Neorhizobium galegae bv. orientalis str. HAMBI 540: one gene and its partner. The protein of the gene in region 1 interacts with the protein of each later gene in a pairwise test. Links are inferred from orthologs where the notes say so. Each region holds a gene or a part of one and is shown in the gene's direction. Other genes may lie near its edges.

Evidence for each region.
Region 2: the proteins of leuS (region 1) and ligA interact in binary tests that used the Escherichia coli proteins (3 or more experiments, as listed by UniProt). The link is inferred for Neorhizobium galegae bv. orientalis str. HAMBI 540 from one-to-one orthologs.

The regions. Positions count from the first base shown.
Region 1 is NZ_HG938353.1:4,133,095-4,149,195, forward strand. What follows is about bases 5,961-9,185. They hold leuS (leucine--tRNA ligase), read left to right. Parts: upstream 5,961-6,354; coding sequence 6,355-8,985; downstream 8,986-9,185. Other genes in these bases: RG540_RS19950 (YggS family pyridoxal phosphate-dependent enzyme), read right to left, coding at 5,961-6,177; RG540_RS19960 (lipoprotein), read left to right, coding at 8,975-9,185. Also shown: RG540_RS19930 (thermonuclease family protein), read left to right, coding at 30-476; acs (acetate--CoA ligase), read right to left, coding at 515-2,467; RG540_RS19940 (DUF1013 domain-containing protein), read left to right, coding at 2,707-3,423; RG540_RS19945 (propionyl-CoA synthetase), read right to left, coding at 3,480-5,411; more of RG540_RS19950, read right to left, coding at 5,518-5,960; more of RG540_RS19960, read left to right, coding at 9,186-9,535; holA (DNA polymerase III subunit delta), read left to right, coding at 9,523-10,554; RG540_RS19970 (ParB/RepB/Spo0J family partition protein), read right to left, coding at 10,565-11,446; RG540_RS19975 (ParA family protein), read right to left, coding at 11,470-12,261; 16S rRNA (guanine(527)-N(7))-methyltransferase RsmG, read right to left, coding at 12,277-12,894; tRNA uridine-5-carboxymethylaminomethyl(34) synthesis enzyme MnmG, read right to left, coding at 12,894-14,774; tRNA uridine-5-carboxymethylaminomethyl(34) synthesis GTPase MnmE, read right to left, coding at 14,820-16,101.
Region 2 is NZ_HG938353.1:2,137,952-2,149,685, reverse strand. The notes cover bases 8,737-11,734. They hold ligA (NAD-dependent DNA ligase LigA), read left to right. Parts: upstream 8,737-9,156; coding sequence 9,157-11,313; downstream 11,314-11,734. Other genes in these bases: RG540_RS10725 (GNAT family N-acetyltransferase), read right to left, coding at 11,337-11,734; recN (DNA repair protein RecN), read left to right, coding at 8,737-9,067. Outside these bases: RG540_RS10765 (D-alanine--D-alanine ligase), read left to right, coding at 34-960; RG540_RS10760 (cell division protein FtsQ/DivIB), read left to right, coding at 948-1,880; cell division protein FtsA, read left to right, coding at 1,877-3,208; cell division protein FtsZ, read left to right, coding at 3,296-5,086; lpxC (UDP-3-O-acyl-N-acetylglucosamine deacetylase), read left to right, coding at 5,343-6,299; RG540_RS10740 (outer membrane protein assembly factor BamD), read left to right, coding at 6,541-7,383; more of recN, read left to right, coding at 7,394-8,736. UniProt on the Escherichia coli protein: DNA ligase that catalyzes the formation of phosphodiester linkages between 5'-phosphoryl and 3'-hydroxyl groups in double-stranded DNA using NAD as a coenzyme and as the energy source for the reaction.

The DNA.
Region 1 (16,101 bases):
AGATCTGACATCGGAATTTATTCCTTTCCATGTTCAAGTCGCTTCTGATTCTCGCTGGCACTGCCGCGGTGTTCGCCACCGGAGTTGAAGCGCGTGACGAAATCCCGGGACCGGTGACGGCTGAAATCCTGCGAGTCATCGACGGCGATACACTGCTGGTCGAAGCACAGCCCTGGCCGCAGCAGAAGATGGAAGTTTATGTGCGTATTCGGGGCATTGACGCGCCGGAGCTGAAATCGAAATGCGAGCGGCTCCGCGAAGCGGGCCTTGATGCCCAACGTGCACTCGAAGCGCTGATTGCCCAATCACGTAAAATTCAGCTCACCCATATTTCCGGCGATAAATATTTCGGCCGCATCGTCGCCGACGTCGTGCTCTCCGATGGCCGCAGCGCTGGCGGCGACCTGCTGCTCGCGGGCCTCGTGCGGACCTATGACGGCGGACGCAAGCCGCGCGAGGTCTGCGACACAGACTGAAAAGGCCGCCCGGTTTCCCGGGCGGCTTTTAGGTTCAATCAGCCCGCTTTGTTCTGGCGGTTGGCGATCAGGTCGTCCACCACGCCCGGATCGGCGAGCGTCGAGATATCCCCCAGCGAACCAAAGTCGTCCTCGGCGATCTTGCGCAGGATGCGGCGCATGATCTTGCCGGAGCGGGTTTTTGGCAGGCCAGGCGCGAACTGGATCTTGTCCGGTTGCGCGATCGGGCCGATCTCCTGGCGGACATGCTTCACCAGTTCCTGGCGCAGCGCGTCATTGCCTTCGTGACCGGACATCAGGGTCACGTAGCAATAGATGCCCTGGCCCTTGATGTTGTGCGGATACCCGACGACAGCGGCCTCGGACACGAGATTGTGGGAGACGAGCGCCGATTCCACTTCCGCCGTGCCGAGCCGGTGCCCGGAGACGTTCAGCACGTCGTCGACGCGGCCGGTGATCCAGTAATAACCGTCCTCGTCCCGGCGGCAGCCATCGCCGGTGAAATATTTTCCCTTGTAGGTGGAGAAATAGGCCTGGATGAAGCGGTCGTGGTCGCCGTAGAGCGTGCGCATCATGCCCGGCCAGCTGTCCGCGATGCAAAGATTGCCGTCGGCCGCGCCTTCCAGCACCTTGCCCTCGTTATCCACCAGTTCGGGCTTCACGCCGAAGAACGGTTTGGTGGCCGAACCCGGCTTCAGGTCGGTGGCGCCCGGAAGCGGCGTGATCATGTGACCGCCGGTTTCCGTCTGCCACCAGGTATCGACGACCGGGCAGCGCTTGTCGCCGACCACGTTGTAATACCATTCCCAGGCTTCCGGATTGATCGGCTCGCCGACCGTGCCGAGCAGGCGCAGGCTTTCCCGCGAGGAGCGTTTCACGAACTCGTCGCCGGCACCCATCAGCGAACGGATCGCCGTCGGCGCGGTGTAGAAGATGTTGACCTTGTGTTTGTCGATGATTTCCCAGAACCGGCCCTGATCGGGGAAGTTCGGCACGCCTTCGAACATCAGCGAGGTGGCGCAGTTCGCCAGCGGGCCATAGACGATGTAGGAATGGCCGGTCACCCAGCCCACATCCGCCGTGCACCAGTAGATGTCGCCGTCATGGTAGTCGAACGTATATTCGTGGGTCATCGCCGCGAAGACGAGGTAACCGCCGGTCGTGTGCAGCACGCCCTTCGGCTTGCCGGTCGAGCCCGAAGTGTAGAGGATGAACAGCGGATCTTCCGCCTTCATCTTCGCCGGCTCGCAATGCTCCTTCACGGTGGCGATTTCCTGGTGGTACCAGAGGTCGCGGCCAGGCGCCCAGCCGGTCTTGCCGCCAGTGCGGCGCACCACCACGACCTTGTTGACGATCACGTGCTGGCGGGCGGCGATATGGATCGCCGTATCGGTATTGTCCTTGAGCGGCACCGGCTTGCCACCGCGCACGCCCTCGTCGCAGGTGATCACAAAGGTAGACTGGCAGTCGATGATGCGGCCGGCCAGCGCTTCCGGCGAGAACCCGCCGAACACGACCGAATGCACCGCGCCGATGCGGGCGCAGGCGAGCATCGCATAGGCCGCTTCAGGGATCATCGGCATGTAAATGGTGACGCGGTCGCCCTTCTTGACGCCGTGCTTCTTCAAGACGTTGGCCAGCCGGCAAACCTGATCGTAAAGCTGGTTATAGGTGATCTTCTTGTCGATATAGGGATTGTCGCCTTCCCAGATCAGCGCCGTGCGCTCTCCATGGGTCTTCAGGTGACGGTCGATGCAGTTGTAGGAAACGTTGGTCACACCGTCCTCGAACCACTTGATCGAGACCTTGCCCTTGAGGGAGGTGTTCTTGACTTTGGTATAGGGCTTGAACCAGTCGATGCGCTTGCCGTGCTTGCCCCAGAACTTGTCCGGGTCCTCGACACTCTCCTCGTACCACTTCTCATATCTATCCTTGTCGATGAGCGCTTTCGCTTTGGCGGACTTGAGAACCGGGTAGACTTTTTCCGACATGAACACCTCCCTGAATTGGCACGCATAACGACGCATCGAGCCGTCAGCGATATGTGCCGCATTCATAACAGGTGAGGCAAGTGCGGCAATTAGACAAACGGTTCATCCGGCGATGACGATCTCGCTTCAAAGATTTGCAATTCTGTCCCAATTCGATTATAGGGCGGTAAATTCCCGGAAATTGTGGTTGATACCCACGGCCCGCGACACCGGCGCGGACGGACAGAGGACCTATACCCATGGCTCAACAATTGCTCATGCCGAAGGCGACCGCTGTATGGCTGGTCGACAATACCGCACTTTCCTTCGAACAGATCGCCAACTTCTGCAAGCTCCACCCGCTCGAGGTGAAAGCCATTGCGGATGGCGAAGCGGCGCAGGGCATCAAGGGCCTGGACCCGATTGCCACCGGCCAGCTTTCGCGCGATGAAATCGAGCGCGGCGAAAAAGATATCAATCACAAGCTGAAGCTTTCCGAGCCGAAGGTTCGCGTGCCCGAATCGAAGCGCCGCGGCCCGCGCTATACGCCGGTCTCCAAGCGCCAGGATCGCCCGAACGCCATTCTCTGGCTGGTCCGCAACCATCCGGAACTGAAAGACGCACAGATTTCCCGGCTCGTCGGCACCACCAAGTCGACGATCGAGCAGATCCGCGAACGCACCCACTGGAACTCGACCAACCTAACGCCGATGGATCCGGTGACGCTCGGCCTCTGCAGCCAGATCGACCTCGACCTCGAAGTGGAACGCGCTTCCAAGGGCCGTCCGCTGCCGACCGCCGCCGAACTCGGCGCTTCCCTGCAGCCGGCGAGCGAAACCGAAAACCTCGGTTTCAATTATCGCAACGAGCGCGAGGAAGAGAAGGAAAAGGAGATCGACGCGGACGCGGTTTTCGCCAAGCTCTCGTCGCTCAAGTCGACCCGTCGCGACGACGACGAGGAAGACGAGCGCTTCTGATCGAACCCTTTCGATTGAATGAAAAAGCCCCGGAGACGATTCGGGGCTTTTTTCGTTCAGGCGCTCTGTTTCAGGCCACTGCCCTCCCGGGCATAACCGTTCGCCTTCAGGATCGCGGTGATCTCGTCCAGCACCGCTGCATCCTCGATCGTTGCCGGCATTTTCCACGGCATGTCGTCGGCAATCTTCTGCATCGTGCCGCGCAGGATCTTGCCCGATCGGGTCTTCGGCAACTTGTGAACCACCATCACCGTCTTGAAGGCCGCGACCGGGCCGATCTCGTTGCGCACCAGTTCGGCCACTTCTCTCGCGATATCAGTGATTTCCCGTGAAACATGGTTCTTCAACACCATGAAGCCGCAGGGGATCTGCCCCTTCGTCGCGTCATGGACGCCTATCACGGCGCATTCGGCGACATCGGGATGTTTGGCGCAGACCTCTTCCATAGCCCCGGTCGAAAGACGGTGGCCGGCGCAGTTGATGATGTCATCGGTGCGCGCCATCACGAAGATATAACCGTCCTCGTCCATCACCCCGGCATCGGCCGTCTTGTAATACCCCGGGAACTCATCGAGGCATGCCTCGCGGAACCGCTGATCGGCATTCCAGAAGCTGACGAGGCAGCCAGGCGGCAGTGGCAGTTTGATGACGATATTACCGAGCGTGCCGCGCGGCACCGGATGACCGGCATCGTCGAGCACGTCGAGCGAATAACCCGGCATCGGTCGCGTCGGCGAACCGTGCTTGACCGGCATCAGACCGAGCCCGACGGTGTTGGCGGCGACAGGCCAGCCCGTCTCCGTCTGCCACCAGTGATCGATCACCGGGACCTTCAGTTTCTGCTCGGCCCATTTCAGCGTTTCAGAATCGGCCCGCTCGCCGGCGAGGAACAAGGCCCGCATCCCGGTCAGGTCGTATTTTTCGACCAGTTCGCCCTCCGGATCGTCACGACGGATCGCCCGAAAAGCCGTCGGCGCGGTGAACAGCACTTTCACGTCATGATCGCTGACGACCCGCCAGAACGTGCCTGCATCCGGCGTACCCACCGGCTTGCCTTCAAAGATCACGCTGGTATTGCCGGCCAGCAGCGGTCCATAGACGATGTAGGAATGGCCGACGACCCAGCCGATATCGGATGCCGTCCAGAACACCTCTCCCGGCTTGACGCCAAAAATGTTCTCCATGCTCCAATGCAGCGCCACCATGTGCCCGCCATTGTCGCGCACGACGCCCTTGGGCTGGCCGGTCGTCCCAGACGTGTAAAGGATGTAGAGCGGATCGGTCGCCTTGACCGGCACGCATGGTACGTCCCTGCCCCGCGCCTTCTCCACCACCTCCGAGAAATCCAGCTCTCCCCGCTCCGGCCGCAGCTCTGCCTGGAGCTGTTCACGCTGGAGTATGAGGCAATGTTCCGGTTTCACGCGGGCAAGCTCGATCGCCTGGTCGAGCAGCGGCTTGTAGGCAACGGTGCGGCCGGGCTCAAGGCCGCAGCTCGCGCCGATCACCAGTTTCGCTTCCGAATCGTTCAGCCGCGCGGCCAGCTCCTGCGCCGCAAACCCACCGAACACGACCGAATGCACCGCCCCGAGCCGAGCGCAGGCCAGCATCGAAAAGATCGCCTCCGGCACCATCGGCATGTAGATGACGACGCGATCGCCTTTCTCAATGCCGAGATCCCGCATCACTGCAGCGATTGCCTTCACCTCCTCCAGCACTTCGGCATAGGTGAAGCTCTTCTGCCTGCCCGTCATGGCGCTGTCGTGGATGAAGGCGCGCTGTCCGCCACGGCCGGCGGCCACGTGCCGGTCAAGGCAGTTGTGGCAGGTGTTGGTCTCCCCGCCGGTAAACCAGCGCCCGTAAACGCCTTGGTCCCCGTCGAAGATCTTCTCCGGTTCCTTGAACCAGTCGATGGCGGCGGACGCGCTTCTCCAGAACCCTTCCGGATCCTTTTGCCAGCCTTCATAAACGTCGAAATAGCGGCTTTGCATCTGCACCTCCCGTCACATGAGCACAGCCCGGAATGGTCAATCTAGGGTGCGGGCGAGGTGCGGGAAAGCCCGACGAAAGCGCTAGGTGCTTGGCGAAAGCCTGTTTTCAGCGCGAGCCGAAGATGGCCGAGCCGACGCGTACGCTGGTCGCCCCGAATTCGACCGCCGTCTCGAAATCCCCGGACATGCCCATCGAGAGCTTTTCGACGCCACATTCCCTGGCGAGCTTGGCAAGCAGCGCAAAATGCGGCCCCGGATTTTCCTCAGCTGGCGGAATGCACATCAGCCCCTCGATCGAAAGCCCGAGTTCCTTGCGGCAGAGCTCCACGAAGGCAACGGTCTCTTTCGGCTCGATACCAGCCTTCTGCGGCTCCAGCCCGGTATTGACCTGCACATAGAGCTTTGGCGCCTTGCCCTGCTTGTTGATCTCGTCGGCAAGCGCGCGGGCGATCTTTTCCCGGTCCACCGTCTCGATGACATCGAACAGCGCCACCGCGTCGGCGGCCTTGTTGGATTGCAGCGGCCCGATCAGATGCAGTTCGATATCAGGCGTCTCGGCCTTCAGTTCCGGCCACTTGCCCTGGCTTTCCTGCACGCGGTTTTCGCCGAATATCCGTTGCCCGGCTGATATCACCGGTCGAATGTCCTGCACGTCGAACGTCTTCGAAACCGCCACGAGCGTCACCGACCCTGCAGGTCGCTTCGACAGGCGCTCCACCTTCCCGATCCGTGCCTTCACATCCTGCAGCCGTTCTTCGACGCTCATGACCCATGCCTTCCGCTTTTCTTGCAAGCTCAGCGCTTAGTCCTCATATAAGGCTCTGCCAAGGGTGTTTCGCCCTGAACTTCGCCTTTCCCGGCCCTGTAAAACTTGACGCTTGCAGGGTTTCATGGTGAAGGTCTCGCCCGACTCTTGATCTTATTTTCCCGGAATATCATTGAAATGGCGACTGAACGTTATAATCCGCGCGATGCCGAGCCCCGTTGGCAGCAGACCTGGAACGATGCCAAGGTTTTCGAAACCGACAACAGCGATCCGCGCGAAAAATACTACGTTCTGGAGATGTTTCCCTATCCGTCGGGCCGCATCCACATGGGCCACGTGCGCAACTATGCCATGGGCGACGTGGTAGCCCGCTACAAGCGCGCCCGCGGTTTCAACGTCCTGCATCCGATGGGCTGGGACGCTTTCGGCATGCCGGCCGAAAATGCCGCCCGCGACAACAAGGTGCATCCGAAGACCTGGACCTATCAGAACATCGAATCCATGAAGGCGCAGCTGAAGGCCATGGGCCTGTCGCTCGACTGGTCGCGCGAGTTCGCCACCTGCGACGTCGAATATTACCAGCAGCAGCAGCACCTCTTCCTCGACATGATGGAAAAGGGACTGGTTTATCGCAAGCAGTCCAAGGTCAATTGGGATCCTGTAGACCAGACGGTTCTCGCCAACGAACAGGTCATCGACGGTCGCGGCTGGCGCTCGGGTGCGCTGGTGGAGCAGCGCGATCTGGTGCAGTGGTTCTTCAAGATCACCGATTTCAGCCAGGATCTCCTCGACTCGCTCGATACGCTCGACCAGTGGCCTGAAAAGGTCCGGCTGATGCAGAAGAACTGGATCGGCCGATCCGAGGGCCTGACGGTTCGCTGGGAAATCGTCAGTTCGACGGCACCCGCCGGCGAAAGCGAAGTAGTGGTCTACACGACCCGTCCCGACACGCTGTTCGGTGCTTCGTTCCTGGCCATCGCCGCCGACCATCCGCTGGCCAAGGCCGCAGCTGCGCAGAATCCGGCTATCGAAGCTTTCGCCGAGGAATGCCGGCATCACGGGACCTCGCTCGCAGCGCTGGAAACAGCCGAGAAGAAGGGCATCGATACCGGCGTCCGCGTCAGGCACCCGCTCGATCCCTCCTGGGAATTACCGGTCTATGTCGCCAACTTCGTGCTGATGGATTACGGCACCGGCGCCATCTTCGGCTGCCCGTCCGGTGACCAGCGAGACCTGGATTTCGCCCGCAAATATGGTCTGCCCGTCGTACCGGTCGTCATGCCGAAGGACGCCGATGCCGCGACCTTCGAGGTCGGCGACACCGCTTACGTCGATGATGGCGTCATGATTAATTCGCGCTTCCTCGACGGCAAGACGACCGACGAAGCCTTCGAGATCGTTGCAAACCGGCTGTCGGAAACGATTGTCGGCAACATGCCGCAGGGCGAGCGCAAGGTGAATTTCCGCCTGCGCGACTGGGGCATTTCCCGCCAGCGCTACTGGGGCTGCCCGATCCCCGTCATCCATTGCGATGATTGCGGCGTCGTGCCGGTGCCGAAAGCGGACCTGCCGGTCAAGCTGCCGGACGACGTGACTTTCGACCGGCCGGGCAATCCGCTCGACCGACATCCGACCTGGCGCCATGTCGCCTGCCCGCAATGTGGCAAGGATGCTCGCCGCGAGACCGACACGATGGATACGTTCGTCGATTCGAGCTGGTATTTCACCCGCTTCACGGCGCCCTGGGAGAAGGATCCGACCGATCCGACTGTGGCCAACCGCTGGCTGCCGGTTGACCAGTATATCGGCGGCATCGAGCACGCGATCCTCCACCTGCTCTATTCCCGCTTCTTCACCCGCGCCATGCGCGAGACCGGCCATGTCGAGGTCAAGGAGCCCTTCAAGGGCTTGTTCACGCAAGGCATGGTCGTGCACGAAACCTATCGCCGCGGCTCCGGCCCGAACGGTGAATGGGTGGCTCCGGCCGATATCCGCATCGAGGAAGTCGATGGCAAGCGCCGTGCCACCATGCTGAAGGGCGGCGAGGAAGTGACGATCGGCTCGATCGAGAAAATGTCGAAGTCGAAAAAGAACGTCGTCGATCCGGACGATATCATCGCCTCCTACGGCGCCGATACCGCCCGCTTCTTCGTACTTTCGGACTCTCCGCCGGACCGAGACGTGATCTGGTCCGAAGCCGGTGTCGAAGGTGCTCACCGCTTCACCCAGCGCCTGTGGCGTCTGATTTCCGAAGCCTCGGAGAACTTGGCTGGTATCGATCCGGTGCCGGCTAACGATGGCGAAGCGCTGGCAATCTCGCAGCTCGCCCACAAGACGCTAAAGGCGGTTCAGGGCGATTACGACAGGCTCTCGTTCAACAAAGCCGTAGCGCGCATCTATGAACTGGTGAATGCGCTTGCGGCGCCGCTCGGCCGAGTTGCTGTCGGGGAGGGCGATGCTGTCTTTCGCGCCGCCGTCCGCAACGCCTCGGAAATTCTGATCCAGCTCGTTGCCCCGATGACACCGCATCTGGCGGAAGAATGCTGGGCGGTTCTCGGCAACAAGGAACTGCTTTCCGTAGCTCCCTGGCCGCAGTATGACGAAGCTCTCGTCATCGAGAACGAGATCACACTGCCGATCCAAATCAACGGCAAGAAGCGCGGCGAATTGACAATCGCGCGCGACGCGGATCAAAGTGCGGTCGAAGCTGCGGTTCTGGCGCTGGATGCGGTCAAGACGGCACTGGAAGGCCGGGCGCCGAAGAAAGTCATCGTCGTCCCACAGAGGATCGTAAACATTGTCGTTTGACCGCTCTCTTCGTCGTTTCGGGTTCGTATCCGGCCTGGTAACGCTGACACTCTTGGCTGGCTGCCAGGTCCGCCCGCTCTATTCCGAGGCTTCGGGCACGGGCGAACGCCTGGCCTCGGTCGGCTTTGGGCAACCCCGCACCCGCCTCGACCAGGTTGTCCGCAATCAACTGGTTTTCCTAACCTCCGGGGGTGCCGGCGAGTCGGCTCATCCGGTTTACGAAGTGAAGCTATCGACAAGAAGTACCTCCTCGAACATCAGCGAAGACGAGGATAACGATAGCGTCTCTCCGACCGGCGTGCCTGTCCCTGGCCGCGTCCGGGTGGAAGGGATCTACACGATCACCCGCATCAGCGACGGAAAGATCTTGAAGTCCAGCAAGCGTGAAGTCGTATCGCTCATCGATGTGTCGGGTCAGGGTTATGCCTCGCTCCGCGCCGTTCGCGATGCCGAAAACCGCGCTGCAAGAGAGCTCGCTGAATTCATCCGCGCCGAGATCGCCATCGCGCTCGCCCGCGAACCTCAGCCGCAGACGGTATGGCAGAAGTAAAGTCCCACGAATTCGATCGGTTTGTCGAAAAGAGCTCGGATCTTTACAAGATCTTCGTGATCTACGGACCGGATCGCGGCCTTGTCTCCGAACGGGCAGCACTCATTGCAGGCAAGACAGGCGTCTCCCAGGACGATCCGTTCGCCATGCTCAAGCTCGACGTCTCGGATCTGCAGGGCGACCCCGGACGGCTTCTCGACGAGGTGAACTCGCTCGGCCTCTTCGGCGGCTCCAAACTCGTATGGCTGCGTGGTGCCGCCAACGAAAAACCCCTTCTCGACGCTATGCAGGCGCTCGTGGATGGCCCGCCTCCGGCCAACATCCTGATTGTCGAAGCGGGAGACCTCAAGAAGGGGAGCGGATTGCGCAAGATCGCGGAGCCTTCGCGGTCGATCGCTGTCATTCCCTGTTATGCGGACGACGTGAAGACCCTGAACGGGCTGATCGATTCGGAACTGGGGAGCGAAGGTCTCAGAATCAGCCAAGGCGCGCGCCAGAGGCTCCTGGAGCTGCTCGGCGGGGATCGCGTAGCCTCCCGTAACGAGATCCGCAAGCTCGCCCTCTACTGCCGTGGTATGGGCATGGTCGAGGAAGAGCATATCGATGGGATTATCGGCGACGCGAGTGCCGTTTCGGCCGACGAAGCCGTCGATGCGATCCTCAGCGGCGACTTGCCGGGCCTGCACCGTGCCATCCAGAAGGTCGTCTCATCGAAGACCCCGGTTTTTCTCGTCCTGCAATCCTGCCTGAAACAATTCCAGCTGCTGGATTTGATGAAGGCGGAAATGGAGGAAAAGAAGCTCCAGACCGCCCAGGTCATGATGACACTCGGCCGGCATATTCACTTCAAGCGCAAACCGCTCATAGAAAAAGCGCTGAGAACATGGAGTTCGCCAGCGCTCGCGCGTGAAACGGAAAGGTTGCAGGCCGCGATCCTGATGTCGCGGCAGAGGCAGAGCTTGGAACCCAACATTGCCTTTCACACACTGATGGCCACGGCTATTCAATCAAGCCGTTGAATTTACTAGATTATCTCCGTTCCAGAAGACGGCAGATCTCCTCGAGCTGCTCCAGCGTCCGGTAACCAATCTTGATCTGGCCCCCACCATTCTTGTGGTTGATCTTCACCTCCAACCCGAGGGAATCGGAAAGGGTCCGCTCAAGCGCCAGCGTATCGGAATCTTTTTGTTCCGCTTTCGAAACGGTTGTTGGTTCGGCTTGGGCCTTGATATCGTTCTGAGCCAGCTTTTCGGCATCCCGCACCGACATGCCCTTGGCAATGATGGTACGCGCCAATGAAGCCGGATCCGACGTCGTGATCAACGCGCGCGCGTGCCCGGCGGAAAGGCTCCCCGCTGCCAGCATATCCCGCACCGGCTCGGGCAGCTTCAACAGGCGAAGACTGTTGGCGACATGGCTTCGGCTCTTGCCGATGATCTCTCCCAGATCGTTCTGAGTATAGCCGTGCTCGGCGATCAGCTGGTCGTAGCCAAGAGCCTCTTCCAGGGGATTAAGGTCCGAACGCTGGACGTTTTCGACAATTGCAATCTCGAGCGCGGTCCGATCGTCCACGTCGCGGACAATGACAGGAATTTCGATCAAGCCAGCCAATTGGGCGGCACGCCAACGACGTTCGCCGGCTATGATTTCATATTGCGCAGGGCCTCGCGGCCGAACAACGACCGGCTGAACGATCCCATGCTGGCGAATGGAGCTGGCCAAATCCTGCAGCTCGCCCTCATCGAAACTCCGGCGCGGATTCTTCGGATTGCGGGATACATGCTCAATCGGGACCATGCGATCCGGATTAACACTCCGGGCACCGTTATCGGCTGGCGCCTGCTGATCCATTTCGCCTATGAGCGCTGCAAGACCGCGCCCCAGGCGCCGTTTCGATAGGTCGTCGTTCATTCTTATCACTCACTTGGTCTGAATCAGGCGGCTTTACGCCTGCGTTCTCGCTGGATGACTTCGGAAGCCAGTTGCAAATAAGCTTGGCTGCCCGCGCATTTCAGATCGTAAAGGATCGCCGGCTTACCGTAAGAAGGCGCCTCAGATACACGGACATTGCGCGGAATCAACGTATGATAGACTTTTTCGCCAAGATGCGTCCGCACATCATTGACAACCTGTTGAGCCAGGTTGTTTCGGGCATCGAACATGGTGAGGACGATTCCCTGGATATCGAGCGACGGATTGATGCTGCGACGCACCTGATCGACCGTTTCGAGCAACTGGCTCAACCCTTCCAGTGCAAAGAACTCGCATTGCAACGGCACCAGGATGGAATGAGCCGCGGCCATGGCATTCATCGTTAACAGGTTGAACGATGGTGGGCAGTCCAAAAGAATATAGGAATAGACAAAGGCGTCATCGCCACTCAACGCGCTTCGAAGCTTGAATGCCCGATCAGAAGCTTGGGAAATTTCCATTTCGAAGCCAAGCAGGTCCATCGTCGAGGGGACGATGTGCAGGTTTGGAACCGCGGTCTCCAGCGCCGTCTCCGCTATGGAGTTGTATCCCATCAACAGATCATAGGAAGAGAGCTTGCGGTCTCGGCGGTCGATACCCAGCCCGGTGCTGGCATTGCCCTGCGGATCAAGGTCGATGATCAGAACGCGTTCGCCGATTGCCGCAAGGGCCGTCGCCAGATTGATTGCCGTCGTTGTCTTGCCCACGCCGCCTTTTTGGTTGGCAATCGTGATAACCCGATTTCTTTCAAACATTCAGCACCTGAAAATCTAGGGTTCTTTGTGCCTTAAATTGCTAATCTCGAGGATAATTGAATCCGGCTCGACGGCACTCTGATGTTTTATCAGATCGAACGACCAACGGCCACGGGCTTTCTCGACTTCCGCGGCGTAATCCCTGCCTTTATGGAAAAAAGCTCTTGTATCTTTGCCAATCATCCAAGGCGATGTGTAAGAAAGAAGCGGATCAAGCTCGGCAAGGGCTCTCGCGGAGATGCGTTCGCAATCGGGAAGGGCGGTAAAGGCTGATTCGATTCGCAAAGGATGGACCGAACCCCTGGCACCTGTTTCATTGAGCGCCACCCGAAGAAACGCTGCCTTTTTCTGGTTGCTCTCAACCAGATGAACCCATCCCTGTTGCGTCTCGGCCAGAAAGACTGCCGTTATCACGCCAGGGAAGCCACCCCCGGAACCAAGATCGAGCCATCTATATGGATGGGGGGAGAGTTGGAAGATTTGGGCGCTGTCAGCAATATGACGCCGCCACAATTCGTCCAGTGTGGAGGGAGCAACCAGATTGATGGCCTTTGCCCACTTCTGGAAAAGCGCTGCAAAATGCTCAAGCTTCTCCCGCGTTTCACGTGAAACACTCTTGCCGTTCAGAAGCATTACAGGACTCGCTTGACGCGCTGCGGTGCAGCTTCTTCTTTGCGGAGTAGTGCGAGGATGAGCGCAAGGGCAGCGGGCGTCATTCCGTCGACCTTGGCCGCCTGTGCCAGATTGCCGGGGTTTGCCGCCGTTAGCTTCAGTTTGAGTTCATTGGAAAGTCCCGAAAGCGCTGAGAAATCAAAGGCTTGCGGGATAGTTCGCGCCTCGTCCCGGTGGGTGGCATGGATATCGGCCGCTTGCCGATTCATATAGACCGCGTAGCACGCCTCGATCTCCAATGCTTCAGCAACCTTTGGCGGAAGTTGTACCAATTCCGGCCATATGGCTGTAAGCGCGTTCAGCGATTGGTCGGGATACGCCAATAACTCATATGCCGTCCGTCGTTGACCGTCCTTGTTCAACTTCAGCCCAAAGCGATGTGCCTCATTAGGCGTCAGGTTACGAGACTGCAGAAGGTCCCTGCCAGCTTCTAGTGCCTGGGTGTAGTCTCGAAACTTCGACATCCGTTCTGCTCCCACGCAACCAAGTTCGATGGCTTTTTCAGTCAATCGAACATCCGCATTATCAGCTCGAAGCGAAAGGCGATATTCAGCGCGCGACGTAAACATCCGGTAAGGTTCGGTCACCCCACGGGATGTCAAATCATCAACCATGACTCCTATATAGGAATCGGCACGGCTGAAGTGATAGGCGTCGCCGCCGGAAGCTTTACGCGCGGCATTCAGCCCGGCAACCAAGCCCTGAGCCGCAGCCTCCTCATAACCCGTCGTTCCGTTGATCTGGCCCGCAAGAAAGAGCCCAGGAATTTTCTTGACTTCGAGCGTGGCGGTCAACTCCCGCGGGTCCACGTGATCATATTCGATTGCGTAGCCCGGCTGGATGATCGACACCGCCTCCAAGCCTGGAATGGTGCGAATGAACGCTTCCTGAACCTCGGCGGGAAGGGAGGTCGAAATGCCGTTTGGATAGACAGTCGAATCGTCCAGGCCTTCCGGCTCCAGAAAGATCTGATGCCCGTCGCGTTCGCCAAAGCGGACGATCTTGTCCTCGATCGATGGACAATAACGCGGACCAACACCCTCGATCTGTCCGGAATACATCGCAGACCGATGGATATTGTCCGAAATGATCCTATGCGTCGCCTCCGTCGTGCGGGTGACGCCGCAGGCAATCTGCTTCGTGGTAATCCGGTCGGTCATAAAGGAGAAGGGCACCGGATCTTCGTCGGCTTCCTGCCGGCCAACCCGTGCCCAGTCGATCGTATTTCCGTTCAGCCGAGCCGGCGTACCGGTCTTCAGCCTGCCGAGCCGCAGGCCGAACCGTATAAGAGTCTCCGATAGCCCCAGGGAGGGAGCTTCCCCGACGCGACCTGCGGGGACCTTTTGGTCACCGATATGGATCAAACCCCGAAGGAACGTGCCGGTCGTTAGGACAACCGTTCCGCATCCGAATCGACGGCCATCCTTCAATTCCACGGCCGCCACACGGGCAGCCTGGATTTCCAGGTCAAACGCGTCCCCCTCGATGACAGTCAGATTGGGGTGGCTGAAAATCTCGCGCTGCATCGCCTGGCGGTAAAGCTTGCGATCGGCTTGCGTCCGCGGGCCGCGCACCGCCGGCCCCTTCTTTCGGTTGAGAAGGCGGAACTGGATGCCCGCAGCATCCGCAACCCGTCCCATCAGCCCATCGAACGCATCGACTTCACGCACAAGGTGACCCTTGCCAAGTCCGCCGATTGCGGGATTGCAGGACATCACCCCGACCGTCTGCCGGTTATGGGTTATAAGTGCGGTTTGCGCGCCCATGCGCGCGGCGGCACTCGCAGCCTCGCAGCCAGCATGTCCGCCACCAATGACGATTACGTCGAATGTGTTTTCCATTTGGTCACCTTATGAAACCGCGCAAAGCGCCTTGTTTCACGTGAATCACTTGCCGATGCAGAACTGCGAAAAAATCACATCCAGGAGCTGTTCCACATCGACCCGGCCGGTAATGCGGCCCAGTGACGACGCAGCGGCCCGAAGGCTCTCGGCTCGAAGATCAAGTTCCTGGCCGTTTAGCGCTTCTGCGATAAAATGGGAAGCCTCTTTAAGATATTGAAGATGCCGCTGCCGGTTGGGAACCAGCGATCCGGACCAGGTCCCCTTGAGCTTTAAGAGTATCCGCGAACGCAATTCCTCCAGCCCATCTCCCGTCTCACTGGAAATGGTAAGGTCATAGCCAGTCGATGTTCGGTGCATATCGACCTTGGTGCCGATCCGCAGAACCTCAGCCTTCACGCTGTCGTAAGTATGTTTCGAGTCCGAATCGATCTCTTCGAGCTGCAGAACGAGATCGGCCTGCTCGATGGCTATCCTAGCCCTGCGAACGCCTTCCTGCTCGACGCGATCCTCGCTTTCGCGCAGCCCGGCCGTATCGAAGAAACGAACGAGGTAACCCTCCATATCGATATCGACATGCAGGAGATCCCTTGTTGTCCCAGCAATCTCGGTGACGATTGCAACGTCCCGTTTTGCCAAGGCATTGAGCAGGCTCGACTTACCGGCATTTGGAGGCCCGGCGATAACCACCTTGTACCCGTCTCGGATAATCTCGCCGGCCTTTGCGGAAGCGATGTGTCCTTCGATCTCGAAATAAAGATCACCGACCTCTGTCCAGACCCTGTCCGACACCGACCCCGGGACGTCATCCTCATCGGCAAAATCAAGTTCAGCCTCGATCAGCGCGCGAGCTCGGGTCAATCTCTCGGCCCAACTCATATAAAGCGCCGACTGCCCACCAAAGCCCTGTTCGACCGCCAAGCGGCGTTGCATCTCGGTCTCGGCGGCGATGAGATCCGCCAGACCTTCGACCTCGACCAGATCCAACTTACCGTTCTCGAACGCGCGGCGCGAAAACTCGCCTGCTTCCGCCAACCGAAGTCCGATCGTCTCCAGTTCCTGATGGACGGCGGAAACGACGGCGCGGCTGCCATGCAGATGCATTTCAACGCAATCCTCGCCGGTAAATGAATTCGGACCAGCAAATGCCAGAACCAGAGCCTGGTCGATCACTAGACCGTTGCGGCTCCGAATCGTTCTGAGTCCGGCCTTCCGATCGGCCGACAGTTCACCAGCCAAAGCCAACGCGGCGTCGAAAGCCTGCGGTCCGCTCAAGCGGATAACAGCGACACCCGCTGGCAGAGTGCCGCTGGAGAGCGCGAAGATC
Region 2 (11,734 bases), 2.0 Mb from region 1 along the record:
TTGAATTGTAGTCCTTTTTGGCTGGAGTGATTGATGAGCGACAAGCACGTGGCTGTTTTGATGGGAGGGTTTTCCTCCGAGCGGCCTGTCAGCCTGTCCTCGGGCACTGCCTGCGCGGATGCTCTCGAAGGCGAAGGCTACCGCGTCACCCGCGTCGATGTCGGCCGGGATGTGGCGGCCGTCCTCTCTGAGCTTCGGCCGGACGTCGCCTTCAACGCCTTGCATGGGCCTTTCGGCGAAGACGGGACGATCCAGGGCATTCTCGAATATCTCGAAATTCCCTATACCCATTCCGGCGTGCTCGCGTCTGCGCTCGCCATGGACAAGCATCAGGCCAAACATGTTGCCAAGGCGTCCGGCATTCCGGTCGCCGAAGCCAAGGCGATGAGCCGGTTCGATATCGGCAATGCTCATCCGATGAAGCCGCCTTACGTGGTGAAGCCGGTCCGCGAGGGGTCGTCCTTCGGTGTCGTGATCGTCCAGGAAAATCAGTCGCATCCGCCGCAAATTATCGGTTCGTCCGAGTGGCGCTACGGCGATCGGGTTCTGGTCGAGCGGTATGTCTATGGCCGCGAGCTCACCTGCGGCGTGATGGGCGATGTGGCGCTTGGGGTTACCGAAGTGGTGCCGCTTAGCCACGCTTTTTACGATTACGACGCGAAATATGCGGAGGGTGGTTCGAAACACGTCATTCCGGCGCAAATTTCACCGAATATTTACCAAAAGATTCAAACACTAGCGCTTAAGGCGCATCAGGCGATGGGCTGCCGTGGCGTCAGTCGCTCCGACTTTCGCTACGACGACCGCTTCTCCGAGAACGGCGAGGTCATCTGGCTGGAAATCAATACGCAGCCGGGCATGACCCCGACATCCTTGGTGCCCGAAATGGCCGGCCATGCCGGCCACTCATTTGGTGAACTCGTCCGTTGGATGGTGGAGGACGCTACGTGTTTGCGTTGATCGGCAGAAAAGCGGGTGGACCGCGTGGCCGTTCTCAGGCTCTTTATCTCGGTGCCGAAGAGCGCCGGGTGCTTCCGCGCCCGCTTCGCCGGGTGTTTCGTTTCTGCGTCAGCCTCGCCACGGGCCGCATCCATATTCCGGCCCATACCGGAACCGTTTCCGCTGCCGGCTTCTTCGCCGCGGTCGGTCTCTACGGCATGTCGCTCGGCGGTCACGGTCAGGCCGTCGCGCAGGCGACCACGGCGGCTGTCGGCTTTGCGATCGAAGACGTTCGCGTTTCCGGTAATGATCAGACCTCCGAAATCGACATCCTGCAGCTTCTCGGGCTCGATGGCACGACGTCACTCGTCGCTCTCGATATCGATTCGGCTCGCCGCAAGCTCTCGGCGCTTCCCTGGGTCCAGTATGCGGAAGTCCGCAAGATCTACCCGAAGACGATCGAGGTGATGCTGAAAGAGCGTCAGGCCTTCGGCATCTGGCAGCACGGTTCGGAACTCTCGCTGATCGAAAAGAACGGCAGCGTAATTGCGCCGCTTCGCGACAACAAGTTCGCTTCCCTGCCGCTCTTCGTCGGCCGCGATGCCGAGGCGGCTGCGGCCTCTTTCGAGGACGCCCTGTCGGGCTGGCCGGAGCTGAAGAACCGGGTGAAAGCCTATGTCCGCATCGCCGGCCGCCGCTGGGATCTGCACCTCGACAACGGCGTCGTGCTGAAGCTGCCTGAGGGCAATGTCGCCAAGGCGCTCGCCATGCTCGCCAAGCTCGAAAAGGATCAGGGCGTGCTGGAGCGTGACGTCGCCGCCGTCGATCTTCGGCTTGAGGATCGCACCACTGTTCAGCTCACCCCTGGCGCTCTGGATCGCCGCAGGGAAGCGCTCGACGCACGATCAAAGGCCCTGAAGAAACTGGGAGAGCAGTCTTGAGCGTATTCGGTTCCTCCCATTTCGGCCTGCCGCGCATGAAGCCGCTGTCTTCCAAGCGTAGCCATGTCGTTTCGGTCCTGGATATCGGCTCCACCAAGGTGGTCTGCATGATCGCCCGGCTGACGCCTCGCCAGGAAAGCCAGGTCCTGCCGGGCCGCACCCACAATATCGAGATCATCGGCATCGGCCACCAGCGCTCGCGCGGTGTGAAGTCCGGCGTGATCGGCGATCTCGACGCAGCTGAAAGCGTCGTCCGTTTGGCGGTCGATGCCGCCGAGCGTATGGCCGGGCTTACCGTCGACAGCCTGATCGTCAATGTCTCCGCTGGCCGCATCACCAGCGACGTCTATACCGCGACGATCGATCTCGGCGGTCAGGAAGTGGAAGAGGCCGATCTCAAGAAGGTTCTGATTGCGGCAAGCCAGCAGTCGCTGCGCCAGGACCGCGCCATCCTTCATTCGCTGCCCACCGGCTTCTCGCTCGACGGCGAGCGCGGCATCCGCGATCCGCTGGCGATGTTCGGCGATACGCTTGGCGTCGACATGCATGTGGTCGCAGCCGAGCGTGCCACGCTGAAGAACCTCGAACTCTGCATCAACCGCGCCCACCTCTCGGTCGAGGGCATGGTCGCGACACCCTATGCCAGCGGCCTTGCAGCCCTCGTCGACGACGAAGTCGAACTCGGTTGCGCCGCGATCGACATGGGCGGCGGCACGACGACGATCTCGGTTTTCGCCGAAGGCAAGCTCGTTCATACGGACGCGATCAGCCTTGGCGGCCATCACGTGACGACCGACCTTGCCCGCGGGCTTTCCACCCGTATCGAGGATGCGGAGCGGATGAAGGTCGTACACGGTTCGGCGCTCGCCAACGGGTCCGACGAACGCGACGTGATCTCCGTCCCGCCGATCGGCGAGGACGACCGCGACCAGCCGACGCAGGTGCCGCGCTCGCTGGTCACCCGTATCGTGCAGGCCCGTATCGAAGAGACGCTCGAACTCATCCGCGACCGCATCCAGAAGTCGGGTTTCAGCCCGATCGTCGGCAAGCGCGTCGTGCTGACCGGTGGCGCCAGCCAACTCACCGGCCTTTCGGAAACGGCGCGCCGGATCCTCGCGCGCAACGTCCGGATCGGTCGCCCGATGGGTGTCTCTGGCCTGCCGACGGCAGCCAAGGGACCGGCGTTTTCGACGGCGGTCGGCCTGATGATCTATCCGCAGGTCGCGGACTTGGAAACACACGCTTCGCAGAGCGGCCTGATGGCCACGCTGGGAAGCGGCAATGGCCGGCTGGCCCGCGTCGGTCAGTGGTTGAAGGAAAGTTTTTGATGTGAGGGGCTCGCCCGCCCGCATCGGAGCAAAGTTGCAATGAATTGGCCGGCGGCGATGCGGCCAGAAAAAGAAGGAACTGGTGCAATGACCATCAAGCTGCAAAAGCCTGATATCACCGAGTTGAAGCCTCGGATTACCGTGTTTGGCGTCGGTGGCGGCGGCGGTAACGCCGTCAACAACATGATCACCGCCGGCCTCGAGGGTGTCGACTTCGTCGTCGCCAACACCGACGCCCAGGCGCTGACCATGACCAAGGCCGAGCGCATCATCCAGATGGGTGCCCGAGTCACTGAAGGTCTCGGCGCCGGTTCGCAGCCGGAAGTCGGTCGCGCCGCCGCGGAAGAATGCCTCGACGAGATCGTCGATCACCTGCATGGCACACACATGTGCTTTGTCACCGCCGGCATGGGCGGCGGTACCGGCACGGGTGCAGCCCCGGTCGTCGCACAGGCAGCCCGCTCCAAGGGCATCCTGACGGTCGGCGTCGTCACCAAGCCGTTCCACTTCGAAGGCCAGCGCCGCATGCGCCTTGCCGAGATGGGTATCCAGGAATTGCAGAAGTCGGTCGACACGCTGATCGTCATTCCCAACCAGAACCTCTTCCGCATCGCCAACGACAAGACGACCTTCGCCGACGCGTTTGCGATGGCCGACCAGGTTCTTTATTCGGGCGTCGCCTGCATTACCGACCTGATGGTCAAGGAAGGCCTGATCAACCTCGACTTCGCCGACGTCCGCTCGGTGATGCGCGAGATGGGCCGCGCGATGATGGGCACCGGCGAAGCATCCGGCCCGGGCCGCGCCATGCAGGCCGCCGAAGCCGCGATCGCCAACCCGCTGCTCGACGAGACCTCGATGAAGGGCGCTCAAGGCCTGCTGATCTCGATCACCGGTGGTCGCGACCTGACGCTGTTCGAAGTCGACGAAGCCGCGACCCGCATCCGCGAAGAAGTCGATCCGGATGCCAACATCATCCTCGGCGCGACCTTCGACGAAGCGCTCGAAGGCCTGATCCGCGTGTCGGTCGTAGCGACCGGCATCGATCGTGCCGCCGGCTCGGTCGACATTCGCGCCGCCGAGATGCGCGCTGCCGCAAAGCCGATCATCCGTCCGTCGGCAGCGATTGCTCCGGCTCCGGTTGCCGCCCAGCCGGCTCCGGTCATGCAGGCCGCTCCGGCTCCGAGGCCGGCCGTCGACCCGATCGCCGAAACGATCCGCATGGCGGAAGCCGAGATGGAACGGGAACTGGCGATCGCAGAACCGCAGCACCAGTATGCGGCTCCGGCACCCCAGCCGGTCGCTCCGCAGCCGGTCATGCAGCAGCAGGAAGAGTTCCGTCCGCAGAGCCGCATCTTCGGTGCTGCTCCGGTCGAAGCACCGGCTCCGGTCATGAGCCGGCCGGCTCCTGCACCGCAACCGGCCCCGGTTCACCAGCACGTACAGCCGCAGCCTGCTCCGATGATGAGCCAGCCCGCTCCTCGCCCGGCACAGCCGGTCTATCGTGAGCCGATGGCGCCTTCGATGTCGCAGGTGGTACAGCCGGTTCGCATGCCGAAGGTCGAGGATTTTCCGCCGGTCGTGAAGGCCGAGATGGATCACCGCGCCCAGCCGGTGAGCCATGTGCAGGAAGAACGCGGCCCGATGGGTCTCCTGAAGCGGATCACCAACTCGCTTGGTCGCCGCGAAGAGGAAGAGCCTGCTCACGTCGAGCCGGCCGCACCGGCTCCGCAGCAGCGTCGTCCGCTGTCGGCGGAAGCAAGTCTTTATGCACCGCGCCGCGGCAATCTCGACGATCATGGACGTGCGGTTCCGCAGGCCCATCACGAGGAAGACCAGCTCGAAATTCCGGCCTTCCTGCGCCGTCAATCGAACTGAGTTAAAGACGGTCACGAAACGTGAAGAAGGCCCGGATCACGCATCCGGGCCTTCAGGCGTTTTATCAATCAGGACGCAGAGTTAACAACGTAACAATCCGAAATGAACAGTGATTTGGATTGTGCCAAACGGCTGCGTATGAAAGACGCTAAGGGACGCCAAAAGAGATCGACCGATTCAGGCGATCGGTCCGGCTGGCGCTAAAGAATATCGGATCCTTCTGCTTTACGGATCCGGCGACAAGAAGGCAGCAGGAATGACTATCGGACTGTTCGGTTTCCAGACCACCATCGCCTCCCCGGTAACACTGAAGGGGATTGGCGTTCATTCTGGAGCCCCTGTCAGCCTCACTTTTCAACCGGCCGAAGCTGGTACCGGCGTGATCTTCACGCGCCTTCTGGACGATGGCAGCTCGGTTGAATATCGCGCCGTTTCCTCGCAGGTCGGCAATACCGATCTCTGCACCGTTCTCGGCACTTCGCTTTCCCGCGCCGTCGCGACGATCGAACACGTGATGGCCGCGCTCTACGCGCTCGGTGTCGACAATATCATGGTCGAAGTCGATAGCGGCGAGATGCCGATCATGGACGGCAGCTCCTATCCTTTCATCGAAGCCATCGAACAGGTCGGCATCGTCAATCTCGGCATCAAGCGCCGTTATATCCGCGTCCTGAAGCCGGTCCGCATCGACTCCGGCGCTTGCTGGTCGGAATTCCGGCCCTATGACGGCACTCGCTTCGAGGTGGAGATCGACTTCTCTTCGCCGCTGATCGGCCGCCAGAGCTGGAAAGGCGACCTGACCGCCGAGACCTTCAAGCAGGAACTCTCCCGCGCCCGCACCTTCGGTTTCATGCGCGACGTGGAGCGTCTCTGGGCTGCCGGCTACGCACTCGGTTCCTCGCTCGAAAATTCGGTCGTCATCTCGGACGACGACACGATCGTCAATGTCGAAGGCCTTCGCTACAAGGACGAATTCGTCCGCCACAAGACGCTTGATGCCGTCGGCGACCTGGCGCTTGCCGGCGCCCAGTTCATCGGCTGCTACCGGTCCTATCGCGGCGGCCACAAGATGAATGCCAATGCGTTGAAGGCGCTGATGAGCGACCCGACGGCTTATGAGGTCGTCGAGGCTCCGTCGTCGCGTGCGGCCCGCGTACGGGCACGGGAGTTCGTACCGGTCAACGTGCCGGAACTGACGTCCTGGTTTGCCTGATAAAGTTGACCCAGTCGACTCGGCCGCTTCTCCGGAAGCGGCCTTTTTCTTTTTGGGAGACAGGTTCCGATTTAACCTTGAAATGCCGTATTGCGGCGACGTGCCACAAAAATGCATTAATGCCGCAGCATTGCGTTGCTCTCCCTTTGCTTTTATGGCTAGAACGGCCTGCTTAGGCGGCGGGCTTATCAGGCGCGGGACGATCAGGAATTGTCGAATGAACCATGTAAGGTCTGTTGGAATGCGTAAGACGGCAAGAGTAGCGCTTGTGTCGCTGGTGCTGGCCGGCGCCGGCTTTGGCGTGACCGCCTGCCAGTCGGATCCCGATATCGACATCACCAAGCTCGGTCTCGAAACGGATGCGCCGGAGACGCTCTACAACCAGGGTCTCGCCAACATGAAGGCCGGCAACCTTGCCGAAGCAGGCCGCAAGTTCGATTCGATCGACCGCCAGAATCCCTTCACCGAATGGGGCCGCAAGGCGCTCGTCATGAGCACCTTCACCAAGTACCGGCTCGGCCGCAACGACGAGGCGGTGGCCACCGGCAACCGCTACATGAGCCAGTATCCGCAATCGCAGGATTCAGCCTATGTCCAGTATCTCGTCGGCCTTGCTTACTCCAAGCAGATCGCCGACGTGACCCAGGACCAGCGCGCTGCCGTGCGCACCATCGATGCGATGAACAAGGTCGTGACCAATTATCCGACCTCGGAATATGTCGAGGATGCGCAGGCGAAGATCCGCTTTGCGCGCGATCAGCTCGCCGGCAAGGAAATGCAGATCGGCCGCTATTATCTGGAGCGCAAGGAATACCTTGCCGCGATCCAGCGTTTCCGCAACGTGGTCGAGCAGTATCCCAACACCAACCAGGTGGAAGAGGCGTTGGCGCGTCTGACCGAAGCCTATTATGCGATGGGCATTACGGAAGAGGCGCAGACCGCTGCCGCGGTCCTCGGGCGCAATTATCCAGACAGCCAGTGGTATGCGGATTCCTTCAAGCTGCTGAAGGGCAACGGCGTCGAACCGCGCGAAAATCGCGGTTCGTGGATTTCCCGCGCCGGGGCCAAGCTGATCGGCGCTTAAGGTCTGAGACATGCTGATCCAGTTGTCGATCCGCGATATCGTTCTGATCGAGCGGCTGGATCTTGCCTTCGAGACCGGCCTTTCGGTGCTGACCGGTGAAACCGGCGCCGGCAAATCGATCCTGCTCGACAGTCTTTCGCTGGCGCTCGGCGGCCGTGGCGATGGCGGCCTGGTCCGTCATGGCGAGGATAAGGGCCAGGTGACGGCCGTCTTCGACGTGTCCGGCAGCCACGGCGCCCGAAAACTCCTGCGCGACAACGGCATCGACGACGATGGCGACCTGATCTTCCGCCGCATCCAGTCGGCCGATGGTCGCACGCGCGCCTCGATCAACGACCAGCCGGTCAGCGTGCAGCTGATGCGCCAGGCCGGCCAGCTTCTGGTCGAGATCCACGGACAGCACGACGACCGGGCACTGATCGATACCGACGCGCACCGTACGCTGCTCGACGCCTTTACCGGCTTAAGCGACGAGGTGCTGCAGCTTTCCGGTCTTTATCGCTCCTGGAAGGACGCGGATCGGGCCTTCAAGACCCATCGCGCCAAGGTCGAGGCCGCGGCCCGCGAAGCCGATTATATCCGTGCCTCGGTGGAAGAGCTGGAAGCGCTGTCGCCGCGTGATGGTGAAGAGGACGAGCTTGCCGAACAGCGTTCGCGAATGCAGAAGTCCGAGCGCATCGCCGGCGACATTTCCGAGGCCTCGGAATTCCTCAATGGCAATGCATCGCCCGTGCCGCTGATCGCCTCGCTGGTGCGGCGCCTGGAGCGCAAGAGCCACGAGGCGCCGGGCCTGCTCGAAGAAACCGTCGAGCTTCTCGATCAGGCGCTCAACTACCTCTCCAATGCCCAGATGGAAGTCGAGGCGGCGCTGAGGCGCACCGAATTCGATCCGCGCGAACTGGAGCGGGTCGAGGAGCGCCTGTTTGCGCTCCGGGCCGCCGGCCGCAAATATTCGATCCCGGTCGCCGACCTGCCAGCGCTTGCCGAAAAGATGATATCGGACCTTGCCGATCTCGATGCCGGCGAGGAGAAGCTCGCCGAGCTGGAAAAGCTGACCGCCGCCGCCAAGGCCGCCTACGATCGGGCCGCCGCCGTCCTGTCCGAGAAGCGCCGGCATGGTGCCGAGGCACTGGCCGAAGCCGTGATGGCCGAGCTGCCGGCGCTGAAGCTCGAACGGGCCCGTTTCATGGTCGATGTGGCGAGCGACCCTGAGGCTGCCAGCGCCGAGGGCATCGATACCGTCGAATTCCACGTCCAGACCAATCCCGGCACGCGTCCCGGCCCGATCATGAAGGTCGCCTCCGGCGGTGAGCTGTCGCGTTTCCTTCTGGCGCTCAAGGTGGCGCTCGCCGACCGCGGTTCGGCTCCCACGCTGGTCTTCGACGAAATCGATACCGGTGTCGGCGGTGCTGTCGCCGATGCGATCGGCCAGCGGCTGAAACGGCTGTCGGACAAGGTGCAGGTGCTTTCCGTCACTCACGCACCGCAGGTGGCCGCGCGCGCCGCGACCCATCTCCTGATCTCCAAGGGACCGGCCGGCGAGGGCACCGACAAGATCGCCACCCGCGTCGCGACCATGGAGCCGGAACACCGCACCGAAGAGATCGCCCGCATGCTCGCCGGCGCATCGGTGACCGACGAAGCGAGGGCTGCGGCGAAGCGGCTGCTGGCGGGGAACGGCTAGGCTCATCCGCCTAGACCCTCCATCCGCTCTTCCCATCGGTAAATTTTGCGCTACAAAACGACTCCTCGCTACCCGAGGAGTAGACCCGCATGCCCGCCGAACAAACGCCCGTCGAAAACCTGACCGAAGAACAGGCCGCAGCCGAGCTCGCCTATCTGGCGGCGGAGATTGCCCGCAATGACGAGCTCTATCATGGCCATGACGCGCCGCAGATTTCGGATGCAGATTACGATGGGCTGAAACGGCGCAACGATGCGATCGAAAAACGGTTTCCGCAGCTGATCCGCGCCGACAGTCCGTCGATCCGGGTCGGCGCAGCACCTTTGCCGACATTTGCGGCGATCACCCATTCGCGGCCGATGCTGTCGCTCGACAACACGTTCTCGGACGACGATGTCCGTGACTTCGTCTCTTCCGTCTACCGTTTCCTCGGCCAGCTTCCGGACGGCTCGATCGCGTTTACCGCCGAGCCGAAGATCGACGGGCTTTCCATGTCGATCCGCTACGAGAATGGCCGGCTGGTGAATGCCGCGACCCGCGGCGACGGTACGACCGGCGAGAACGTCACCGAGAACATCAAGACCATCAAGGAAATCCCCAATCGCCTGCCCGCGGGCGTGCCCGACGTCGTCGAGGTGCGCGGCGAGGTCTATATGACGAAAAGCGACTTCCTGGCGCTTAACGAGAAGATGGCGGCGGAAGGCAAGCAGACCTATGTCAACCCGCGCAATACGGCCGCCGGCTCGCTGCGCCAGCTCGACGCCAAGGTGACCGCCAGCCGTAACCTGAAATTCTTCGCCTATGCCTGGGGCGAAATGTCAGAAATGCCGGCCGATACCCAGATGGGCATGGTCGAGAAATTCAGGGAATGGGGTTTTCCGGTCAACCCGCTGATGAAACGCCTGCATGCGGTCGAGGATATCATCGCGCATTACAAGGATATCGGCCTCAAGCGCCCGGATCTCGACTACGAGATCGACGGCGTCGTCTACAAGGTGGATAGGCTCGATCTGCAGGCCCGACTCGGCTTTCGCTCGCGGTCTCCGCGCTGGGCGACGGCGCATAAATTTCCGGCGGAACAGGCCTTTACCCATGTCGAGCGGATAGACATCCAGGTCGGCCGCACCGGCGCGCTGACGCCGGTGGCGCGGCTGACGCCGGTCACCGTCGGTGGCGTGGTCGTCACCAATGCGACGCTCCACAACGAAGACTACATCAAGGGGCTCGGCAATTCCGGCGAGCCGATCCGCGAGCCGGATCACGATATCCGCGTCGGCGACACCGTCATCGTCCAGCGGGCAGGGGATGTCATCCCGCAGGTGCTCGACGTGGTGATGGAGAAGCGTCCTCCGGAAGCCGTGCCTTACGAATTCCCGAAGAAATGCCCCGTCTGCGACAGTCATGCGGTGCGCGAGCGTAACGAAAAGACCGGCAAGCTCGATTCGGTCACCCGCTGCACCGGCGGTTTCGTTTGCCGTGCGCAGGCGACCGAGCACCTCAAACATTTCGTGTCGCGCAACGCCTTCGATATCGAAGGCCTCGGCTCCAAGCAGATCGATTTCTTCTTCGAGGCGGAAGACGACGCGCTGAAGATCCGCACCGCGCCGGATATCTTTACGCTGAAGCGGCGGCAGGAGGGGTCGACGCTTACCAAGCTTGAAAATATCGAGGGCTTCGGAAAAGTCAGCGTCAAGAAACTGTTCGATGCGATCGACGAGCGGCGCGAGATCGCGCTGCACCGCTTCATCTACGCGCTCGGCATCCGCCACGTGGGCGAGACCACCGCCAAGCTGCTGGCGCGCGCCTACGGCACCTACGAGGCGTTTGCGAAGGCCATGGACGATGCGACCGAGTTTTCCGGCGACGCCTGGGACGATCTCAACAATATCGAGGGCATCGGCGAGGTGATGGCGCGCGCCATCGTCGAGTTCTTCAAGGAGCCGCGCAATGTCGAGGTCATTACCCGGCTTCGCGAAGAGGTGACGCCGCAAGCGGCCGAACAGCCGGTCGCCTCGAACAGCCCGATCGCCGGCAAGACGGTGGTCTTCACCGGATCGCTCGAAAAATTCACCCGCGACGAGGCCAAGGCGAGGGCGGAAAGCCTTGGCGCCAAGGTGGCCGGGTCGGTCTCCAAGAAGACCGACTATGTGGTCGCAGGCCCGGGCGCCGGCTCCAAGCTCGACAAGGCGAGGGAACTCGGCGTCCAGGTGATGGACGAGGACGAATGGCTCGCCTTTATTGCTTGAAGGCCTTCATCGGGTGATGAAGATCACGTCCTGAGCCGCGCCATCGAATAGGCATCGACATATCGTCCTTCGCGGAAGGCGAATTGTTTAAAGTGGCCTTCGACCTCGAAACCGAATTGCCGGTAGAGCGCCAGCGCCGGTTCGTTGTCGGTGTAGACGGTCAGTTCGACGCGCTTCAGGTCCAACCATCGGTCGGCGATGGCGAGGATTTCGCCGATCAGGGCGCGGCCGATCCCGCGGCCAATATAGGCGTCGTGGACGCCCATGCCGATACTTCCGGCATGGCCCCGCCGATTTGCATAGCGGGTCATCCCGACATCGCCGACGATCCTGTCCTTGAGGACCGCGACCAGCGAGATGAAATTGGCGGACTGGTTCTCGATGCTCTTGCGGATTTGCTCCGGGCTGTGGTGCGGCGTGC